Regions from separate parts of the Neorhizobium fuzhouense genome, predicted to be linked through region 2. Evidence: predicted binding sites of a transcription regulator. Region 2 holds the regulator's gene; the other holds the start of a gene.

Region 1 (11,467 bases), on a different contig from region 2:
TGGACGTCGATGCCCTTTGCGACGGCGAAAACGTCTTTGTCTCGGGCATCATGGAGCATATCGAAGAAGCCGGCATCCACTCCGGCGACTCGGCCTGCTCGCTGCCGTCGCGCTCGCTGTCAAAAGAAACGCTGGACGAACTGGAGCGCCAGACGGCGGCCATGGCGCGTGCGCTCAACGTCGGCGGCCTGATGAATGTGCAGTATGCCATCAAGGACGGCGTAATCTACGTGCTCGAAGTCAACCCGCGCGCCTCACGCACGGTGCCCTTCGTCGCAAAGACCATCGGCGCGCCGATTGCCAAGATCGCAGCCCGTATCATGACCGGCGAAAAACTGGATGCGGCAATTGCGGCCTATGGCACAAAGCCCGATCCGCGCAATCTGAAGCACATCGCCGTCAAGGAAGCCGTCTTCCCGTTTGCCCGCTTCCCCGGCGTCGATACGCTGCTGGGTCCTGAAATGCGCTCGACCGGCGAAGTCATCGGCCTCGACAGCAACTTTGCGCTCGCCTTTGCCAAGAGCCAGCTCGGCGCCAGCGTCGAGTTGCCGCGCGATGGAACCGTGTTCGTCTCCGTGCGCGACGAGGACAAGGAACGTGTTCTGCCGGCCATCAAGCTGCTGGTCGAGATCGGCTTCAAGGTTCTGGCCACCGGCGGCACGGCGCGCTTCCTTGCCGAAAAGGGTATCGAGGCGACCAAGATCAACAAGGTTCTGGAGGGACGTCCGCATATCGAGGATGCCATCCGCAACCGCCAGGTTCAGCTCGTCATCAACACGACGGATAGCAACAAGGCGATCTCGGATTCCAAGTCGCTGCGCCGCGCAACGCTGATGCAGAAGGTGCCCTATTACACCACCATGGCCGGCGCCCTTGCCGCGGCAGAAGCCATCCAGGCGCTGAAGAAGGGCCAGCTGGAAGTGCGCCCGCTGCAGAGCTATTTCTGAGGACGTCACGCCTGACAGGCATCTGCAAACAAGCAGCAAATTGACGAAGGGCGGCCCTGGCCGCCCTTCCGCGTTTTCGGGATCTTTTTCCAGCACAACGGCCCGCTTCGCTCGCCTCTATCGGGCCCGTCACGTTGCGTGACGCGGACCTTCGTAATCGGCGGTCGGGATGCGCCGAAGACAAGATAGCTTTACCTCGTCATTGGTCCGCCCGGCTGATCAGCCTTCATGCTGCCTTGCTGAGCGGGTCATGGCCAGCCACCGTCTTGGAGATCGGCTGGCGCACCTGGTGCCACTCGCCGGTAAGCCCCGTGCGATACTGGTAGATGATCTCACCGCCCGAAAAATCGGGTTCGAGAAGAAGGATTGCCGAGTAGTTCTCCGGAATGACCGGTCCGATCCCGGCCTCGGGCGGCCACACGATCTCCGGCCAGCCCTTGAGGTCGATCCGGATCTTCGATCCCGGTCCCATCACGGTTTCGTAGATGAGCGGGCCGGAGACATGCGACGACACGCTGAGGGGCGGGTTGACGGCCTGCGTCACCTCCGAATGCCCCGTCACGAGGCTCTTCGGCGTGTAAACCGTCAGATTGAGCGTATTGATCGGGGCGCCCGGCGCGCCTTCCGAGCGCAGCGGCAAATAGAACAGCCCGACCTTCTGAACACTTTCGATAGCCATGAAACGTCCTCCCGTTTGCGATGATTGATGAATCCGACCATTGATCTCCTTAAAAATCAACCATCGGACGCAAACATAATGTCACCACCTGTATAGGATGCAACCGTAAGATTTCACGGACTTTCAGCAGAAAAAGTAAATATTTGCCGACGACGCCAAGAATACTAGGCTATCCGGCAATATTTTTTGCGGCTACATAAAGTATTCTATCACGCCGCGCAGATCATTCTGAAAGAGCTGCCTTTCCCGCCTCTGGACCTCCCCGTCTTGCAAGCGCAGCAGATAGGAGGGATGGACGGTGACGAGCAACCGGCGGTCTTCGCCGATGCTCATCATCTTTCCGCGCACCTCCGACAGAGGTCGCTTTTCGCCCGTCAGCGAGAAATAGGCACTAGCCCCCATCGCCACGACCAGCTTTGGCTGGACCAGGTCAACCTCCTGGCCCAGCCACCAGCGGCAGGCCTCGATCTCGCCCTGGTTCGGCTTCTGGTGGATACGCCGCTTGCCGCGCGGCTCATATTTGAAGTGCTTGACCGCATTGGTGACATAGAGCGCCTGCCGATCGATACCGATTTCAGACAGAACCCCGTCGAACAGCTTCCCGGCCGGGCCGACGAAGGCCCGACCCGCCAGATCCTCCTGATCGCCCGGCTGCTCGCCAACCACCATGATATCGGCCCGATCCGGCCCTTCCCCGAACACCGTCTGCGTTGCCTTGCAATGCAGCGGGCAGCGCGTACAGCATTCCGCCTGCCGACGAAGCCCGGCAAGCGTGGGCGCCGGCGCATTGAGTGGCAGGTCCGACAGCAAAGCCGTGGCGGCACGCTCGCGCAACCGCGCGTGAAACAGCGGCGGCTGGGAGGCGGCCTTTTCAGCCATCTCCTTCACCTTTTCCTCGGCCTGCGCGATGAGGCCGGGAATGAGCGAGGCTTCCGGCAGGTTTTTCCAGTATTTCTTCGGCATTTCCGCCGTCATCGCCTTCACCTTCAACCGGGCGGGATTGAAGATATTGGCGTAATAGACCCGCCAGAGGTCATCGGCGACATCCTGCCGGTCAAGCTTTTCTGCCGGCTGATCTGATACGACCAGGCCTTCAGCATTGAAGGCAGCCGATCCCTTCGGGGTGGCAATCAGCCAGTCCATGTCGGCAAAGCGGCGGGCAAAGAAGGGGGCCGTGCGCGCCACGATGAAATGATCCGGTTCGAACCAGGCGACGAAAGAGCGGCGCGGCCCCTTCTCTCCCGGCACTTCCTTGAAGCGAACGAAGGCCTTCATCTTGTGGCTGTCGCGGCGCACCGATTTTTCAAGCTTCAGCGCCTCGATCACATCGGCATCGGAAACGATTTCCAGAAGCTGCCGCTCATGGCGCAGTCGAAAGAGCAGGCGGTAAAGCAGCGCAAAGCGCGCCGGCTGCGTGTGACAGACGACCGATTGCGCAAGCGCCAGAAAGGCAGCCGGCACCGCAACGGCCTTCCCCGCTGCCGCAACCGATGGCGCCGGCATCGGCTGCGGTTCACCCGCCCCCTCCAGAAGCGTTGCCTCGCCTGCAAGCCGCCAGTCGACGGCCTGCGGCTCGACATCGGCCTGCAGGAGCGCGCGCGCGGCGTCCCGCCATTCGGTAAAATCGCCGCGCCCTTTCAGGAAGACCGTGCGCATCAGAACAGGGCCAGTTGCTGCGGCTGCGGCGCAAACATGCCGCGCAGATCCGTGCGGTCGATCAGCCGGTGCGGCGTCCAGCCGTCTGCAACGATGAAGGCCTGTACCTTGCGCAGCGACACCGAGAGGCGCCCGAGATCCTCCAGCCGCAACCGCCGCTGCCGGCGCGAAGACAGGATCGCGCGCACCGTCTTCGTGCCGAACCCCGGGACACGCAGCAGCATTTCCTTGGGCGCCTTGTTGACGTCGACGGGAAATTTTTCGCGGTTGCCCAAAGCCCAGGCCAGTTTCGGATCGAGATCGAGATCGAGATTGCCGTCGGGTGCCGAAGCGGTAATTTCGCTAATATCGAACCCGTAGAAACGATAGAGCCAGTCGGCCTGGTACAGCCGATGCTCGCGCATCAGCGGCGGCTTGATCAGCGGCAGTTTCGAAGAGGCGTCCGGGATGGGGCTGAAGGCGGAGTAATAGACACGCTTCAGGCCATAGCTGCCGTAAAGCCGGGCGCTGGTGCCCAATATGGTCGCATCGCTTGCGCCATCGGCCCCGACGATCATCTGCGTGCTCTGGCCGGCGGGCACGAAGGTGCGCCGACGCTTCGTCTGCAGCGTCGGCTCGGACGCCTCCTCGATCTTCAACTGCAGATCGCCCATGGCGCGCCGGATGCCGGCGGGCTTCTTTTCCGGTGCAAACTGGCCAATCCCCTGGTCGGTCGGCAATTCTATATTGATCGACAGCCGGTCCGCATAAAGCCCTGCCTCGGCAATGAGGGCCGGAGAGGCATCGGGAATGGTCTTCAGGTGAATATAGCCGCGGAACTGGTGGGTGGTGCGCAGCTCACGCGCCACCCGCACCATCTCCTCCATGGTGTGATCGGAGGAGCGGATGATGCCGGAGGAGAGAAACAGACCCTCGATATAATTGCGCCGGTAGAATTCGAGCGTCAGCCAGATCACCTCATCGGGCGTGAAGCGCGCCCGCTCGACATTGCTCGACGAGCGATTGATGCAATAGGCGCAGTCGAAGATGCAGAAATTCGTGAGCAGGATCTTGAGGAGCGAAATGCAGCGCCCATCCGGGGCATAGGCATGGCAGATGCCGGACCCTTCGGTCGAACCCAGACCGCCACTGCCGCCCGAATGCCGTTTCGTGGTACCGCTCGAGGCACAGGACGCATCGTATTTGGCAGCGTCGGAGAGAATGGCGAGACGTTCTTTCAGCGACTTCTTCATAAGAATGTTCACTATATGTTCTAATCTCTATCGTCAAGCCGGACTGTGAAAGTCTGCCCCCTGTCAAAGCCCGCCCGGCGCCCTATTTCGAATTTACTGGCAATTGACCTAGTGATTCTGCTATGGTTGCCCAAATTAGAGCTTTCACACGGTTCCGGGGACACCCTCCGGGACCTGTTTCTTTTTGTGGCCGCCCGTGGCGGCCATGAGACTGAGGGTTAAGGAAAATGGTTGATAAGGTCCCGATGACTCCGTCCGGTTTCGCCAAGCTGCAGGAAGAACTGCGCTGGCGCCAGCAGGAGGAACGTCCTCGCATCATCGAGGCCATTTCGGAAGCGCGCGCGCATGGCGACCTTTCGGAAAATGCCGAATACCACGCGGCCAAAGAAGCGCAGAGCCACAACGAAGGCCGCGTGACGGAACTGGAAGACCTGACGGCGCGCGCCGAAGTGATCGACCTCAGCAAGATGTCCGGTTCCAAGATCAAGTTCGGCGCCACGGTCAAGCTGGTGGATGAAGACACCGACGAGGAAAAGATCTACCAGATCGTCGGCGACCAGGAAGCCGACGTGAAGGAAGGCCGCATTTCGATTTCCTCGCCGATTGCCCGCGCCATGATCGGCAAGGAAGCTGGCGACAGCATCGAAGTGGTGGCACCCGGTGGCTCCAAGGCCTACGAGATCATCGCCGTCAACTGGGGCTGAAACCCGTCGAGCAGGCGTTCATCGTGCCCCCTTCCCTGCATCAGGTCGAGGTGATTGCCCCGCACTTCAAACGAAGGCTGTCGGGCGTCACCTCCACCATCATCCAGCTCGTTCCGGTCCAGAACCGTCTCGGCCAGAAGGTCGTTACCTTCGGGCCGGGCCTGCCGTCCTTCCTGCCGTCCATGACGGCAGGCGACCTCCTGCGCCTGTGGGCACCGCCCGAGGGCGGCCGTTACCGGGTCTGGCATGCGCGGCGCAATATCGAGATGCTGCCCGGCATTCTCCTGCGCGATGTCTGCCGCATGCCGCTGAAGCTCGTCTTCACCTCCGCCTCGCAGCGCAAGCATTCCGCCTGGACGAAATGGCTGATTTCGCGGATGGACCGGGTAATTTCGGTCTGCCGGAAAACCGCCTCCTATCTCGAGCGGGAGAGCACCGTCATCCTGCACGGCATCGATCTTCAGCGGTTTTCCTCGGCGCCTGACAAGGCTGCCGCCAAGGCGCAGCTCGGGCTCGATCCGCAAAAGCACCATGTCGGCTGTTTCGGCCGCGTGCGCCACCAGAAGGGCACGGATCTCTTCGTCGATGCGATGATCCGGCTCCTGCCGAACCATCCGCAGTGGACCGCCGTGGTCGCCGGGCGCGCGACGCCGAAATACGTCCCCTTCGAGGACGAGCTGAAAGCGCGCGTCAACGCCGCCGGCCTTGCCGATCGCATCCTGTTTGTCGGCGAGCATACCAATATCAACGAGTGGTATCGCGGGCTGGACCTGTTCGTCGCGCCGCAGCGCTGGGAAGGGTTCGGGCTCACCCCGCTCGAAGCCATGGCAAGCGGCATCCCGGTGGTGGCCGCCGATGTCGGCGCCTTTGCCGAACTGATCGTCGATGGAGAAACCGGGCGCATGGTGGAACGCGGGGAACTTGCCAGTTTTGCCAGCGGGATAGAACCCTACCTTGCCTCCCCGTCCCTCTGCATCGCACACGGCACCGCCGCCCATGCCCACGTCACCGAACACTTTTCCGTCGAACGCGAGGCAAAGGCCATCGGCGCCGTGTACCGGGCGCTGCTGGATGCTCGATAAGGCCCTTTTTCCATGACAATCTACGTCATCAACCTTGATCGCGCCTTAGACCGCATGGCCCGCATGCAGGCGCTGCTGACGGAGCGTGGCCTTGCCTTCGAACGCATCGAAGCGGTCGATGGCAAGACGCTTTCGCCGGAGACGCTTGAGACATGGTCGGCGAGCCACGAGGACGGGAGCCTGGTGTTGTCGGTGGGCGAGGTTGGCTGCCTGCTAAGCCACAGGCAGGTCTGGCAAAAGGTCGTTGAGAAAGGCGAACCCGGCGTCGTGCTGGAGGATGATTTGCATATTGCTCCTGCATCATCCGCACTTTTACGATCTTTGGATTGGCTTCCCGCGGAAGCAGACCTTGTGAAGCTCGAGACGACGGGAAAGACCATAGTCGTCTCACGTGCCAAGCGCCCGGTTGCATCTGCCTTCTGTCTCATGCGGCTCGTCGGCGCGCATCTTGGCACTGGCGCCTACATCGTGACACCCAAGGCTGCCAAAATACTGCTTGCCGCAGTGAACAATTCAAGTCAGGCCATTGACCATCTGATGTTCGATCCGATCTCGCCGCTGTTTTCCCGACTGGCGACTTACCAGATCAGCCCGGCCCTTTGTATTCAGGACCAGTTTCTGACGACCGAGCGCGAAGGACTTGACGGCGACATTGTCCGATCCTGGGCGATCCGGAAGCCAAGACTGAAGCCGGTTCAGAAGCTCAAGCGTGAATTGCTGCGTCTGGTCGCCCAGGCAGGGGTCGCTCTTGCAGGCTCCCGACTGAACCCGTTGAGCACGGTTCGCAATGTCAGGATCGCCTTTTCACCCACACAACCGTGATTGCCCGAAAAGGCGTTCGACGCCGCTTAAACCTCCACCAGCCCCAGCTTCTTCACCTGCCGGATGGTGAGCATGGTGCGCACGGTGTCGACATGCTCGTTGGCGGCCAGCACTTCGATGACGAAATCCTGGAAATTGGTGAGGTTTTCGGCCGTACAGCGCAAGAGGAAGTCGCTGTCGCCGGACACCATCCAGGCTTCGCGCACGATGGTCCAGCCCTGCGCGAGCGCGGCAAAGGCCTTCAGGTTGCTTTCCGACTGGTGCTTCAGCCCGACAAGGCAGAAGGCGACGAGATCGTAGCCGAGGCGCGGACCGTTGAGGATCGCCGCATAGCCTTCGATGATGCCCGCCTCTTCCAGCTTGCGTACGCGCCGCAGGCAGGGCGGCGCCGAAATGCCGACGCGCTCGGCAAGCTCGACATTGGTCATGCGACCGTCGCGCTGCAACTCGCGAAGGATTTTGATATCGATGGCATCAAGTTCGGCTTTAAGCACGGAGAACCCCTTGTTTCGGGTTGGTTTTAGCCCAAGACCCGGCGAACGCAAGGATCTGGCGCAAGATTATGTCGCAAGCGCGCATGAATAGTGTGCGTAAATGCCCGCTTGCGCCTCCTCCCGCCCTGCTGCCCTTGAATTGAGGCAGGGAACGTTCATAAATGGGAGCCAAAGGCGAATGGCCCGGGAACCCCCGCAGGGGTTGCGTTCCGCCGTTTGCCGACAGCGACCTCGAAAGGAAAACGTCCATGTCTGCCCGTCACACGCAGGTTCTCATCATCGGCTCCGGGCCTGCCGGCTATACGGCAGCCATTTATGCGGCGCGCGCCATGCTGAAGCCCGTGCTGATTGCCGGCATGGAACAGGGCGGCCAGCTGATGATCACCACGGATGTGGAAAACTATCCGGGCTTTGCCGATCCGATCCAGGGCCCGTTCCTGATGGAACAGATGCTGAAGCAGGCGCAGCATGTCGGCACCGAGATCGTCAACGATCTCGTGACCGAGGTGGACTTGTCCACCCGTCCCTTCGTGGTCAGAACCGATTCCGGCCAGGTGTGGACCGCCGATACGCTGATCATTGCAACCGGCGCCAAGGCGAAATGGCTCGGCATCGACAGCGAACAGCATTTTCAGGGGTTTGGCGTCTCGGCCTGCGCCACCTGCGATGGCTTCTTCTATCGCAACCGTGATGTGATCGTGGTCGGCGGCGGCAATTCGGCGGTCGAAGAGGCGCTCTACCTGTCGAATATCGCCAAATCCGTCACCGTCGTGCACCGCCGCGACAGTTTCCGCTCGGAAAAGATCCTGCGCGAGCGCCTCATGCAGCGCCCGAATGTCGAGGTGTTGTGGAACACGGAAGTGGCGGAAATCACCGGCGAGGCCGCAAAGCCGCCGATGCCGCCCTCGGTCACCGGCGTGAAGCTGCGCAACACGCTCACCGGCGCCATCACCGAACGGCCGATCCATGGCGTCTTCGTCGCCATTGGCCATGCGCCGGCAACGGAACTGTTCAAGGGCAAGGTCAAGCTGAAGGACAACGGCTATATGTGGACCGCGCCGGATTCGACCGCCACCGACGTTCCGGGCGTCTTTGCCGCCGGTGACGTCACGGACGACACTTTCCGGCAGGCGATTACGGCCGCCGGCATGGGCTGCATGGCAGCGCTCGAAGCCGAGCGTTATCTTGCCGGCATCCTGCCGCTTGCCGAAGCGGCGGAATAATCATGGTGGTGCCTCTCGACTGGGACAAATTGCGCATTTTTCACGCGGCAGCGGAAGCCGGATCGTTCACCCATGCCGCCGACAAGCTGCATCTGTCGCAGTCGGCGATCAGCCGGCAGGTCAGCGCCCTGGAACAGGACGTGGGAGTAAAGCTGTTTCACCGCCACGCCCGCGGCCTGATTCTCACCGAACAGGGCGAACTTCTCTACCGGACCGCTCATGACGTGCTGCTGAAGCTCGAAACGGTGAAAATGCAGCTGACGGAGACGACGGAGAAGCCGAGCGGCAAGCTGCGCGTCACCACCACGGTCGGCCTCGGCCAGGGCTGGCTCACCGACAAGGTGCAGGAATTCCTGCAGCTTTATCCGGAAATGGCCATCCAGCTCATCCTCGACAACGAGGAGCTGGACGTCAACATGCGCCATGCCGACTGCGCGATCCGCCTGCGCCAGCCGCAGCAATCCGACCTCATCCAGCGCAAGCTGTTCACCGTGCACATGCATGTCTACGCGGCCCCCTCCTACATCAACCGCTTCGGGGAGCCGCAGACGATCGAGGATCTCGACGATCACCGGATCATCACCTTCGGTGAGCCGGCGCCGAATTACCTGCTCGATGTGAACTGGCTGGAATATGCCGGGCGCAATTCCGACAATCCGCGCCTGCCGCACCTGCAGATCAACAGCCAGACCTCGATCAAGCGCGCCTGCCTGCTCGGAATCGGCATTGCGGTACTCCCCGATTACATCGTCGGGCGCGACCCGGGACTGATTCAGCTGGCGATCAACGCCGACATCCCCTCGTTCGACACCTATTTCTGCTATCCGGACGAGATGAAGAACGCCGCGAAGCTCAAGGTTTTTCGTGATTTCATCGTCGCAAAAGCGCGAAACTGGAACTTCTGACGAGGACGCGGGCAAATAAAGCCCGCTGCAACCGAATGACAAAAGCCATTTTCTTCAAGGATTTGCAGGCAGTTCCTACAATTGACGGCAGCTCGAAGCCGCACCTGTGCGGCAAGCGCATGGCTGTCCTGCACAAAAATGGATTGTTCACTGCACAATAAAGCACCATATCGCACACAGCTGATGCACATGGTGGCTTTTCCTCCCAGTTCCACCGCAGCAGCTGTTCCCCTCTGGAGGTTATTTGACCTTCACACTTTAAAGGGCCCTGGAGAAATCCGGTGGCCCTCTTTTTTTAACTGCGCATTGCCCATGGCAGCGGAAATATCCGCCGGAAACACGGCACGGCACTTGCCTGCAACAATCCTCCTCCCCATATTGATGTCAGCTGGCGCCCCTTGGTGACATCCCCTCGTTGCCCGCGCCGGCTGTTCCCCTCTGGAGGTTTTTCAACCTTCACACCTTTGGGCCTCGGAGCAATCCGGAGGCCCATTTTTTTGGCCGCAACACCTTTAAATCGGGAATGAGCGATCCATATATCGTTCATGGACGATATAAGAGATCAGGCCATGGACCGCAGCGAAATCCTCAAAGCCCTGTCACATCCGGCGCGCGTCGAATTTCTCGAATGGATGCGCGAGCCCGAAACACATTTTTCATCGCAGGCGCACCCGCTCGACATGGGCATCTGTGCCAACCAGTTCGAAAAGCGCTGCGGCCTGTCGCAGTCCACCGTATCCGCCCATCTGGCAACGCTTGAAAAGGCACGTCTCGTGAAGATCACCAAGGTCGGCCAGTGGACCTTCTATCAACGCGACGAAGACATGATCCGTGCCTTCGTCGCGCATCTTGGCGCTACGCTCTGAGCCGTAGCGCTTCCATCTTCCGCACAGTCAAAAAAGGAACGTTCATGTCGTCATTGTTTGATACCGTCACCTTCGGGGACCTCACCCTCAACAACCGCATCGTCATGGCACCGCTCACGCGCAACCGCTCGCCGAAGGCCATCCCGAACGATCTCAACGTCGTCTATTACGAGCAGCGCGCCACGGCGGGCCTCATCGTCTCCGAAGGCACGGCCGTCACCCAGCAGGGCCAGGGTTATGCCGATGTGCCCGGTCTTTACCTTCCCGAAGCGCTGGAAGGCTGGAAGAAGGTCACCGATGCCGTGCATTCGCGCGGCGGCAAGATCGTCGCCCAGCTCTGGCATGTCGGCCGCGTCTCGCATGTCTCGCTGCAGCCGGGCGGCGCCGCCCCCGTTGCACCGTCTGCCATCACCGCCAAGTCGAAGACCTATATCCTGAACGAAGATGGCAGCGGCGGTTTTGCCGAAACCTCTGCCCCGCGTGCGCTGGAACTCTCCGAACTGCCGGGCATCGCGGCTGATTTTGCAAGGGCTGCCCGTGCCGCCGTCGATGCCGGCTTCGACGGTGTGGAAATCCACGGCGCCAATGGCTACCTGCTCGACCAGTTCCTGAAGGACGGCGCCAATAAGCGCACGGACGGCTATGGCGGCTCGATCGAAAACCGCCTGCGCCTGACGCTTGAGGTGGTCGATGCCGTGGCTGCGGCCATTGGCGCCGGCAGGACCGGCATTCGCCTGTCCCCGACCACGCCCGCCAATGACGTGAGCGACAGCAACCCGCAGGCCCTGTTCAACGCGCTGGTCGCGGAACTTGCCACACGCAACCTCGCCTTCATCCATGTGATCGAAGGGGCAACC
Region 2 (11,467 bases):
TGCTGGCGCTTGCCGATAACGCCGGCGTCTTCGTATGCGGCATTGATGCGGGCCTTCCTGGACAGGGAATAAGATGAGCAAGCGCACGCTGAAAGTGGCGGTGGTGGCCGGCGAAGTCTCGGGCGATCTGCTGGGCGCTGACCTGATTGCACAACTGAAACGCGCCTATCCGGGGCCGGTCGAACTGGTCGGCGTCGGTGGCGAGGCGCTGGAGGCCGAAGGACTTGCCTCGATCTTCGATTTTTCCGACCTGTCGATCATGGGGCTCACGCAGGTTCTGAAACGCCTGCCGCTGATGATCAAAAGGCTGAAGCAGGCATCCGATGCCATCATCGCCGCACGACCCGATGTGCTGCTGATCATCGATAGTCCCGATTTTACCCACCGGGTGGCAAAGCGCGTGCGAAAGGTCCTGCCGGATCTGCCGGTGGTGGATTATGTCTGCCCAAGCGTGTGGGCCTGGAAGGAATATCGCGCCACGCAGATGCTGGACTATGTCGACCAGGTGCTGGCGGTTCTTCCCTTCGAACCGGAGGCGATGCAGCGCCTTGGAGGGCCGAAGACCGACTTCATCGGCCACAGGCTGACGGCTGATGCCAATGTGGTGTCGGTGCGCGAGACGCGATGCCTGCGCTCTTCCATGCCGGCAGGAGACACGCAGAAAACAATTCTCCTGTTGCCCGGCTCGCGCGGGACTGAAATCCGTGCGCTGATGCCAGCCCTTCAAGAAACCGCAGCGCTGCTTGCCGCGCGCCATGACGGGCTGCGCCTCCTGCTGCCGACCGTGCCGCGCCAGGAGGCGCTGGTGCGCAGGCTCGTGGCCGACTGGGCGGTGAAGCCGGAGATCACCGTCGGCGCTTCCCATAAATGGCAGGCCTTTGCCCAAGCCGATGCCGCCATTGCCGCATCCGGCACCGTGACGCTGGAACTGGCGCTCTGCGGCGTGCCGACCGTGTCCATCTACAAGACGGATTTCCTGATCCGCATGATGGCGAGCCGCATAAAGATATGGTCGGCGGCGCTGCCGAACCTGATTGCCGACCAGCCGGTCATTCCCGAGCATATCAACGACATGGTGCGCCCAGGTTATCTCTGCCGCTGGGCCGAATGCCTGTCCTCCGACACGCCGCAGCGGCGGGCCATGCTCGAAGGTTTTGCTGTGGTCTGGGACAGGTTGTCGACGGCCGTGGCGCCCGGCGAAGCAGGCGCGCGGCTGGTGCTGGAGCTTCTGGCAAGTCGGTATCCCACTGGCAGCGGCGCTTCCTGATCAAGACATCCGACGGCCTGGGACAAAGCCGCATGGGCCCTCACTTCCAGCTTTTGAGGGTCAATCCGAGGGCAAGGGCTACCACCAGGATGACGATGAGTGCAACCAGGAACCGTGTCACGAACAAACCGATGCTCGCGGCCGTGGTGATATGCAGATCGCGTTTGAACCATCGCACCTCAGCCTGACCATACCATGTAACGGCTGCCGCAAACAGGATGGCGCCTGTCGTGAGCCCCACCTGATGCGGGATAAGCATGAGATCGAGGCCAATGCCGGCCACCAGGACAAAGAGCGCTGCGACATAGCACTGACCATAAAACGGCGGCCGCAGTGTTTCCCGCGTCAACCTTATATTCTTGCGTCTGACCAGCGTCACGGCCATCACCAGAGGCAGCACGCTAAAGATCACGCCGCGTGCAATCAGCAGATTGGCGGTTGACGACAGAATCGGCGGCAGCGTGGAATCGTCATAGAGTGAAGGGATCGCGTGGGATATGGACTGGGCCAGCAACAGCGTCAGAAGCAGGAAAAGTGGCGGGCTCAGCATATCGTCATACTGGTCCTGCGGCTTGTCCGCCAGTTCCTCATCGGCATAGCGCATCATGTAAAGCGGGTTGACGAGAGAACGCCAGATCGTCAGCGGATAGAAGATCAGCCAGGACACGACCTCGTAAAGAAGCTCTTCAAGAGACTTCAACAGTTTCATGAAATCCATGCTTTTCCTCCGGTCTCCCGCTACGGCTGTAGCGCACATTCTCACGATAGCTTGCCCGCACGAGAGAATCATTCCGCCACGAAAAAGCCCGCGAAAATTTCGCGGGCCTTGATGTCAGGAAAGGTCTGAACCGGCGTCTTAGCGCTTGGAAACCGGCACGTAATCGCGCTGGGCAGCGCCCGTGTAAAGCTGGCGCGGACGGCCGATGCGCTGCTGCGGATCTTCGATCATTTCGGCCCACTGGGCAATCCAGCCGACGGTGCGGGCAAGCGCGAAGAGAACCGTGAACATGGTGGTGGGGAAGCCCATCGCCTTCAGCGTGATGCCCGAATAGAAGTCGATGTTCGGATAGAGCTTCTTTTCGATGAAGTAGCTGTCGGTGAGCGCGATCTTTTCCAGTTCCATGGCAACCTGCAGCAGCGGGTCGTCCTTGTGGCCAAGCTCGTTCAGCACTTCATGCGTGGTCTTCTGCATGATCTTGGCGCGCGGATCGTAATTCTTGTAGACGCGGTGACCAAAGCCCATCAGGCGGAACGGATCGTTCTTGTCCTTGGCGCGGGCGATGTATTCCGGGATACGGTCCGGCGTGCCGATTTCCATCAGCATGTTGAGAGCCGCTTCGTTGGCGCCGCCGTGAGCCGGGCCCCAGAGGCAGGCAATGCCGGCCGCGATGCAGGCGAACGGATTGGCACCGGAGGAACCGGCCAGACGCACCGTGGAGGTGGACGCGTTCTGCTCGTGATCAGCATGCAGGATGAAGATGCGGTCCATGGCGCGCGCCAGAACCGGGTTCACCTTGTACTCTTCACACGGCACGGCAAAACACATGCGCAGGAAGTTCGATGCGTAATCGAGATTGTTCTGCGGATACACGAAGGGCTGGCCGATGTGGTACTTGTAGGCCATTGCCGCGATCGTCGGCATCTTGGCGATCATGCGCAGCGAGGCGACCATGCGCTGGTGCGGATCGGTGATGTCGGTCGAGTCGTGATAGAAGGCCGACAGCGCGCCGACCGTGCCGACCATGACGGCCATCGGATGGGCATCGCGGCGGAAGCCGGTAAAGAAGCGGCTCATCTGCTCGTGCACCATGGTATGGTGCGTGACGCGATGATCGAAATCCTTCTTCTGGGCTGCTGTCGGCAGTTCGCCGTACAGCAGAAGATAGCAGGTTTCCAGGAAGTCGCCGTGTTCGGCGAGTTGCTCGATCGGGTAACCACGATGCAAGAGAATGCCTTCGTCGCCGTCGATGAAGGTGATCTTGGATTCGCAGGATGCGGTCGAGGTGAAACCCGGGTCGTAGGTGAAGGCACCGGTGTTCTTGTAGAGTGCGCCGATGTCGATCACGTCCGGCCCGATCGTTCCCTTCTTGACCTGAAGGTCGACCGTTTTATCTCCCAATCCCAGATGTGCGCTTGTGTCCGTCATACTGATCCTCCGATGGGCGGAATGGCGCAAAACGCGCCAGATGAGTGAAGCCTCTGAAAGTAGCTATATGATCTAAAGCGTGCTGCCAAGCGCTTGGCGCGGGTAATTGTGCAGCGCGAAAACCAACGGCATACGACAGCTTCGCGGCCAGGCAAGACCACATTCCGGCAGCGGGCCGGCAGCAGGCTCGATTAAATCGATCCAATCAGGGCGGGCGGTCAATCGCGGCCGAAAGCTGCGATTGACCGGGCGAGTTAAACAGGTGCAGGTTGTGTTTCGGTTAAGGTGGATGACCCGATTTCCGAGGAGGCGCGGTGGCGCAGGCGGACATCCCGGCAGGCGAATCGGTGCGCGAGACGATGGCGTTTTCGCGCAGTCTCCGGCTGCCCGTGAGAGCCTTCGAATCCCTTCCTCTCCCGTCCATTCAACACAACCGGGATCTCGACGCGACGGTTCTAGACGCACGCGAAAGTGATCGCGCGCCCTGGCCTGCGAAGGTGGCGGCATGGTGCGCGGAAGAGGAGGCGCATGGGCGCGCCTTCCTGTTTCTCCCGGTGTTTCTGGGGCTTGGCGCCATCCTCTGGCTGACGTCTCCCACGACGCCATCCACCGTTCCCGCCTTCTGCGCCCTGCCGCTGATCCTTGCTGCTGTCTTGCTGGCAAGGGCGGGCCGGCGGGTCATGTCCTGCTGGCTGCTGGTTCCAGGGTTGATCTGTGCGGGTGCGGCCCTTGCCGAGATCGAAAGCCTGCGCAACTCGACCATCCTCCTTGACGCGCCCATGACCACACAGATCGAAGGCATCGTCGAAAAACGCGAGGCGGCCGCCAGCGGGCGCTGGCGCTATACGGTGCGCCTCGTCTCCACTGCCGCGCCGGTGATTGCCCGCCCGCCGGAGCGCGCGGTGATCCTCTCCCGCGCTGCACACAGACCGTTCGAGACCGGTGACCGCATCGCCGGCAAGGTGCGGCTGTCGCCCCCCTCGGGCCCCGCCCTTCCGGGGCTTGCCGATTTCGCCTTCTCTGCCTATTTTCAAGGCACCGGCGCCGTGGGCTATTTCTATGGCCCGCCGCAGAGGCTTGGAAGCGACATCACGCAAAGCTGGACGACCACCCTCATCGGCAAGCTGTTTGAGCTGCGCAGCGACATCGGCACTCGCATTCGCGCGCTCGTGCCCGGAGACGCCGGTGCGTTTGCCGCAGCCATCGTGACCGACGAGCGCCGCGCCATCTCCGACAAGACCGTCGAGGCGCTGCGGGTGGCGGGCCTCGCGCATATCATTGCCATATCCGGGCTCAACATGGCGCTTGCCGCCGGTATCTTCTTTGTCGGCGCGCGACTGCTGCTCAGCGCATTTTCCGGTCTTGCCCAGGAGGTGGCGATCAAGAAGATCGCCGCCCTTGGCGCAATCGCCATGGTGACGGCCTATTACCTCATCTCCGGCTTTGGCGTGTCGGCCGAACGCGCCTATGTGATGATGGTGATCATGCTGGCCTCCGTGCTGTTCGACCGTCCGTCGATCAGCCTGCACAATGTGGCGCTTTCGGCCGTGGTGATTCTGGTGCTGACACCTTCGGCGGTGCTTGGCCCGAGTTTCCAGATGTCGTTTTCCGCAACAGTCGCGCTGGTGGCGGGCTACGCCGCCTGGTCACGTTTCCGGGGCGACCAGCACAATCCGCTCACCGCCCGCCGGCCGCCGGTGCTTGCCGTCACCGCTGCCGTATCGGGCATGGTGGCAGGGGTGGTGATGACGTCGCTCATCGGATCGCTCTCCACCTCGATCTACTCGATCTCCCATTTCCATCGCATCGCAACCTACGGCCTTGCCGGCAACCTCGCGGCCATGCCGGTGATCTCGCTGATCGTCATGCCGGCCGGCATGCTGGGCATGCTGATGATGCCGTTCGGACTGGAGGCTCCGTTCATCAAGATCATGGGCTATGGCGTGCAGCTGGTCATTGCCATTGCAGAAACGGTGGCGGGCTGGGGCGGCGATGCGGCTGTCGGGCGCCAGAGCGTCTGGCTGCTTCCTCTTGCGTCGATTGGCTTTCTCCTCCTCGTTCTCCTGCGCACCCGATTGAAGCTGGTCGGTGCGGCGATTATGGCCGTAGCACTGACCGTCTCTTTCTGGCCCAGAGGTGCAGCGCGTCCCGACCTCCTGGTGTCCGACGATGCGACCCTCGTGGCCCTCGTCGAGGAGAATGAGGCGGCCGTCAGCCGCCGCACGCCACCCGAATTCATCTATCGCCAGTGGCAAAATGCCTTGATGATCGACAAGACCCTGCATCCCATCATGGCGAAATCCACCGCCGGACTGTTCCCGGCATCATCCGACCTATCCCCTAAGCCACCGATGCGGCCGCTTGCAGGCCCGAAAGGCAGCCCACCGAAAGCATCGGCCGAGGACCGTGAAGACCGAACGCCCGCAGCCGGCGCCATCGACCTGCTCGCCGAAGACATCCCGCCGCCGGAACCGCCGGCGCGCGACGGCCGTGCGCCAGACAATATCGACAATCCAGACAATCAAGCGCGGGCGCTCAGCACGCAGGAACGGCGCGAGGCGGCAGTGGCGATGGCCGATGCATTCCGCACCGCGCCGGCTGGCCGATTCGCCTGCCTCGCCCGGGTCGGCTGCTTTGCCCGCTCCGCGGAAAAGATCCGCATTGCGGTGATCGAGGATGCCCGCTATGCCGGAACCGCCTGCGACACCTCCGACATCGTCATTGCCGCCCGCGCCCGTTTCGAAACCTGCCGCTCCGGCGCGCTGATGCTGACGGAAAAGACGCTCCGCAAGACGGGTGCCCTGGAAATCCGCTTTGCGCAGAGCGCCACGCGCGCCAACTGGACGGCAACAGCCGCCAATGTCGGCCATTCACGCCCGTGGAGCCTGCACCGCAGCTACGACTGGAAGACGCGCCGTTTCGACGACACGCTCCCGCAACCAGTCTCCGCCCTGCTTAATGGTAGCGACGGATAAGACCGACCAGCTTGCCCTGGATCTTGACCCGGTCTGGACCAAAAATACGGGTCTCATAGGCAGGGTTTGCCGCCTCAAGCGCAATCGAGGCACCCTTGCGACGAAACCGCTTCAGCGTGGCTTCCTCGTCATCGACCAGCGCCACGACGATGTCGCCGGGCGTTGCCGTACTGCCGTTGCGGATGATGACGGTATCGCCGTCGAGAATGCCTGCCTCGATCATCGAATCGCCCTTGACCTCCAGCGCGTAATGTTCGCCGGTGCCCAGCATTTCGATCGGCACGCTGATGGCATGCGTATTGTTCTGGATGGCCGAGATCGGCACGCCGGCTGCGATGCGCCCCATGACGGGAACGGTGGCAGAACCGCTATACTCTTCCACCGGCGGCGCGGGCGGGGCAGGGCGCGCGGCCGGCGTCTTGCCAAGGCTGCCTTCGATGACGCTCGGCGAAAAGCCGCGACGCGGCTGGGCCGGCGGTACATAGGATTCCGGCAGCTTGATCACCTCGAGCGCCCGCGCCCGGTTCGGCAACCGCCGAATGAAGCCACGCTCCTCAAGCGCCGTGATCAGCCGGTGAATGCCCGATTTCGAGGCGAGATCGAGCGCATCCTTCATCTCGTCGAAGGAGGGGGGCACGCCCGCTTCCTTCATTCGTTCGTGAATGAACAGGAGCAGTTCCTGCTGTTTGCGTGTGAGCATGAAGACAACCTCGAAGGGAAACAAATCCAGAACGAACACTATATGTTCCACATGTGTTCCGCAAGCCCTGAAAAGTCGGTGAAAACGCAGTCTGGGCGCGGTTTGTCGCAGCATGCAGCGAGCGCTAAGCTCGCCTCGATCTATCCGGAGAGAATCATGCCGCGTCTTATCGATCATCTTGTCCTGCCGGTCTCCTCGCTTGTCATCGCCCGCGCGCGGCTGGAGCGACTGGGCTTCACCGTGGCCCCCGATGCCGTCCACCCGTTCGGCACGCAGAACGCCTGCGTCTTTCTGGCGGACGGCACCTATCTCGAGCCACTGTCCGTCGCAGATCCGGTCAAGGCAGCGGAAGCAGCTGCGCAGGGCAACGAGTTTACCCGACGCGACCGCATCTTCCGCGACGCGGTGGGCGAGGACGGGTTCTCCGCCCTGGTGGTATCGTCACAGGATGCCGTGGCCGACCGCGCGCGGTTTGCACCGGCGGGCATCGACGGCGGCGATCTGCTCGAGTTTTCCCGCGGCGCGCGCACGGCAGACGGACGGGACGTGGTCGCAAGTTTTCGCCTTGCCTTTGCCGAAACGGCGTCGAAAGCCTTCTTCCTGTTTGCCTGCGAGCGGCTGAACCCGCTGCCGGCAGACCGGGCGCATCTGGAGCGGCATGCCAACGCCGTACTTGGCCTTCGCGGCCTGCTGCTCGTCGCCGAGCGGCCGAAGGCCGTGCAAGCCGTTCTGGAAACCATAATGGATGCAGCGGCACGACCGGCCGAGCGTGGTTTCCGGATCGAGGCCCAGAACGGCTTTGTGTCTGTCGAGCAGCCTCGGGCCGTCGAAGTGCATCTGGGCAGCGCGGCCGCTTATGTCGCGGGCACGACGGAGGTCGCAGAGCCTCTGCAGGGCGCTGCTCTCATCTTTGCCACGGGGGATCTTGCCGTGACAGCGCAATGGCTTGCTGATAAGGACGTGGCTTTCGAGAAGAGTGGCACGCGCATTGTCGTTGCCGCAGCCCCCGGTCAGGGTGCTGCCTTCGTATTTGAGGAGTGATCATGGCCGTCACAGCCAATCCAGAGGTTTCCGTCGGCGAGGGCTCGGCCCGCGTCGTATTTTCCAACACCGGCCACCTGTCGCTGATTGCCGGTCCCTGCCAGATGGAAAGCCGCGATCACGCCTTCATGATGGCCGGCGCCATCAAGGAGATCTGCGACGAACTGGGCCTCGGCCTTGTCTACAAATCCTCGTTCGACAAGGCCAATCGCACGTCGATTGCCGGCAAGCGCGGCATCGGCCTTGATGCCGCCATGGAGATTTTCGCCGACCTCAAGAAGGAATACGGCTTTCCGGTGCTGACGGACATCCACACCGAAGAACAGTGCGCGGTGGTTGCCGAGACGGTGGATATTCTCCAGATCCCGGCATTTCTGTGCCGCCAGACCGATCTTCTGGTGGCTGCGGCCAAGACGGGGCGCGTGGTGAATGTCAAGAAGGGCCAGTTCCTGGCGCCCTGGGACATGAAGAACGTACTGGCGAAGTTCACCGAAAGCGGCAACCCGAATGTGCTGTTGTGCGAACGCGGTGCCTCCTTCGGCTATAACACGCTGGTCTCCGACATGCGCTCGCTGCCCATCATGGCATCGCTCGGCGCACCGGTCATCTTCGATGCGACGCATTCGGTGCAGCAGCCGGGCGGGCAGGGCGGCTCGACCGGCGGTCAGCGCGAATTCGTCGAAACGCTGGCGCGGGCAGCCGTTGCGGTCGGCGTCGCCGGCGTTTTCATTGAAACCCACGAAGATCCGGACAATGCCCCGTCGGATGGACCCAACATGGTGCACCTGAAGAACCTGAAGGGGCTTCTGGAAAAGCTTCTCGCTCTCGACGCCGTTGCCAAATCCTGACGGATGAGACGGGGCGGCCCGATGCTCGCCCCGTCAACAATTCGCTCTTGTCCGGCCACCTCTGCCCTAAGAGGCCATCCGGCTGCGGCCTGTCTGCCTCTGGCCACCGACGTTGAAGCGGGCGAGATGCTGGCCAAGCCGTGCGGTGTGGCGATTGAGGTCCCCGCAGGCGGCACTGGTTTCTTCCGCCATCGCGGCGTTCTGCTGCGTCACTTGGTCCATCCGGTTGACCGCTTCACTGACTTCAGCGAGCGCATGCGCCTGTTCGCCGGCTGCCGAAACAATGTTGCCGATGAGGTCGTTGACCGACTGGATCTGCTGCTCGATGTCGCCCAGGGACTGGCCGGTGCGGTGCACCAGAGCCACCCCGGCATCCACCTGTTTTGACGAAGTATCGATCAACTGGCGGATTTCCCGGGAAGCGCCGGCGGAACGGCCGGCCAGTTCGCGCACTTCCTGCGCTACCACGGCAAAGCCCTTGCCCGCTTCCCCGGCGCGCGCTGCCTCGACACCGGCATTCAGCGCCAGAAGGTTGGTCTGGAACGCGATCTCGTCGATCACGCTGATGATCTGGCGGATCTGGTTCGACGAATCTTCGATTCTTGCCATGGCATCGACGGCTTCCCGCACAACCAGATTGGAGTTTTCGGCGCTTGCACGGGTGCCGGACATGCGTTTGCTGGCTTCGCGCGCGCGGTCGGTCGTGGTGCGAACGGTGGTGGTAATTTCGGCAAGCGCCGATGCCGCCTGCTCCAGCGAGGAGGCCTGCGATTCGGTGCGCCTCGACAGGTCGTCGGTGCCATGGGCGATGCTGAGGGCGCCGGTTTCAACGGACCGCATGGCATCGCCGATTTCAATCATCGCGTCTTCAAGCGTTTGCAGGCTGCCGTTGAATTCCTGCCGCAGCTTTTCATAGTCGCTGGCAAAGGGAGTTGAGAGGCGGTTGGTGAGATCGCCGGTGGCCAGCCGCCCGAGGCCGCTGCTGAGCGCCGTGATCACGCCGGCGCGGGTGGCATCTTCCTCGGCGCGCCGGGCGTTTTGCTGGCGCTCGGCACTCAATCCGCGCTCTCGCTCCACCTCCTGCCGCTGGCGCGCGGCAATGCGCTCCTGGGCGTTGCCGCGAAAGACCGTTACGGCTGCCGCCATTTCGCCGATCTCATCGCCACGCCCATCATAGGGAACAGGTTTGGAATAATCGCCGCCGGCAAGGATGCTCATGTAATCCCGCATGCCGCGCAACGGCCGGATTGCGCGCCGGTGGAGGCCGATCAGGCCCGCCACCAGAAGGCCAAGTGCAGCCAGACCCGCGGCATATGAGGCCGCGTTCTGGGTGACGGTTTCCTCTGCGGCCTGCTTTTCAGTCGATGAAAGCCGCTCATTGGCTGCGGCCACCAGGGCATCCACCTCGGCGCGATGGACTTCGAACGCCGACTTCAGGCTGTTGACGGCGGCTCGGATCGCCGCCGGATCGCCGCCGGCAACGGCGCGCGCGTAGTCGTTATCGAGGATATTCCAGAATCTGTCGCCGCTGGGCTGCACTTTTTCAGCCAGCTGCTGCTTGAACTGCGTGCTAAGCGTCGATGCCGCCCAGAATGTCTTTCGCGCGTCATAGTCCTTGTGCAGCAGCGCGATCCGCTTCAGATTTTCCGCCGCAAGCTCCGGATGGTAGGCTCCTTCCGTTGCCAGAAGATAGGTCTCCACCAGAAACAGGGGTGGCGGCAGAATATCGGCGACGAGATCCTTGCCATGGATGATCTGCTCATAGACGGGACCGTTTACCCGCAGCCGGTCGAAAGCGGATTTCTGGATGCCGATGGCGGCGGAAACACCGGTACCGACCAGAAGGCCGAACAGGAGGAGGCTGCGCGAGATGGTGAGGGTCATGAAGGATCCGGTTGCAATAAGCGTGTCGACCATAGGCGCACACCTGGCCAGGCTGAGCCTATCAGCAACTATGCATAGGAGCCGTTACCAAATGACAAATGCCAAATTTACCGTTTGGCCCAACTTATTGGATTGACGCGGAAAAATGCAACTGGATCCGCCACCTCCACCCCGGCAGACAGCTCACGCGGCGCGCGCCGGCGAGGCACTGTCATACGCCTGCCATTGTATTTTCCGTCTCTTGGATTAAGACAGTCGGTGATTTCCACCGCACCAGAGCAGGAATAGCCAATGACAGCCATTACCGACATCATCGCCCGCGAAATCCTCGATAGCCGCGGCAACCCGACCGTCGAGGTCGATGTCCATCTCGAGGACGGCAGCATCGGCCGCGCGGCCGTTCCGTCGGGTGCGTCGACGGGCGCGCACGAAGCGGTTGAACTGCGCGACGGCGGCAAGCGCTATCACGGCAAGGGTGTCGAAAAGGCGGTCGAAGCCGTCAACAGCGAGATCTTCGATGCCATCGGCGGCCATGATGCGGAAAACCAGATCCTCATCGACACGCTGATGAGCGAGCTGGACGGCACGCCGAACAAGTCGCGCCTC

What was found. The regulator LexA, encoded in region 2, represses DNA repair genes until DNA is damaged. The targets are predictions, from matches to a motif close to TGTTCNNNNTGTGTTCNG.
Region 1: a site for LexA is predicted at 4,520-4,537, ahead of ACEXP3_RS05235 (putative DNA modification/repair radical SAM protein). Genes of this name have one in related genera too.

What each region holds. Positions count from the first base shown of each region.
Region 1 covers NZ_JBHFFP010000002.1:308,438-319,904, forward strand. Annotated here, with positions in the region: gene carB (carbamoyl-phosphate synthase large subunit) at 1-947, shown strand, start outside; gene ACEXP3_RS05225 (DUF1842 domain-containing protein) at 1,174-1,626, opposite strand; gene ACEXP3_RS05230 (UdgX family uracil-DNA binding protein) at 1,819-3,282, opposite strand; gene ACEXP3_RS05235 (putative DNA modification/repair radical SAM protein) at 3,282-4,514, opposite strand; gene greA (transcription elongation factor GreA) at 4,742-5,218, shown strand; gene ACEXP3_RS05245 (glycosyltransferase family 4 protein) at 5,242-6,300, shown strand; gene ACEXP3_RS05250 (glycosyltransferase family 25 protein) at 6,313-7,122, shown strand; gene ACEXP3_RS05255 (Lrp/AsnC family transcriptional regulator) at 7,149-7,616, opposite strand; gene trxB (thioredoxin-disulfide reductase) at 7,865-8,839, shown strand; gene ACEXP3_RS05265 (LysR family transcriptional regulator VtlR) at 8,848-9,744, shown strand; gene ACEXP3_RS05270 (ArsR/SmtB family transcription factor) at 10,314-10,610, shown strand; gene ACEXP3_RS05275 (alkene reductase) at 10,655-11,467, shown strand, end outside.
Region 2 covers NZ_JBHFFP010000012.1:183,211-194,677, reverse strand. Annotated here, with positions in the region: gene ACEXP3_RS20175 (LpxI family protein) at 1-77, shown strand, start outside; gene lpxB (lipid-A-disaccharide synthase) at 74-1,267, shown strand; gene ACEXP3_RS20165 (permease) at 1,308-1,985, opposite strand; gene gltA (citrate synthase) at 2,124-3,413, opposite strand; gene ACEXP3_RS20155 (ComEC/Rec2 family competence protein) at 3,728-6,388, shown strand; gene lexA (transcriptional repressor LexA) at 6,369-7,088, opposite strand; gene ACEXP3_RS20145 (VOC family protein) at 7,245-8,129, shown strand; gene kdsA (3-deoxy-8-phosphooctulonate synthase) at 8,132-8,977, shown strand; gene ACEXP3_RS20135 (methyl-accepting chemotaxis protein) at 9,044-10,894, opposite strand; gene eno (phosphopyruvate hydratase) at 11,153-11,467, shown strand, end outside.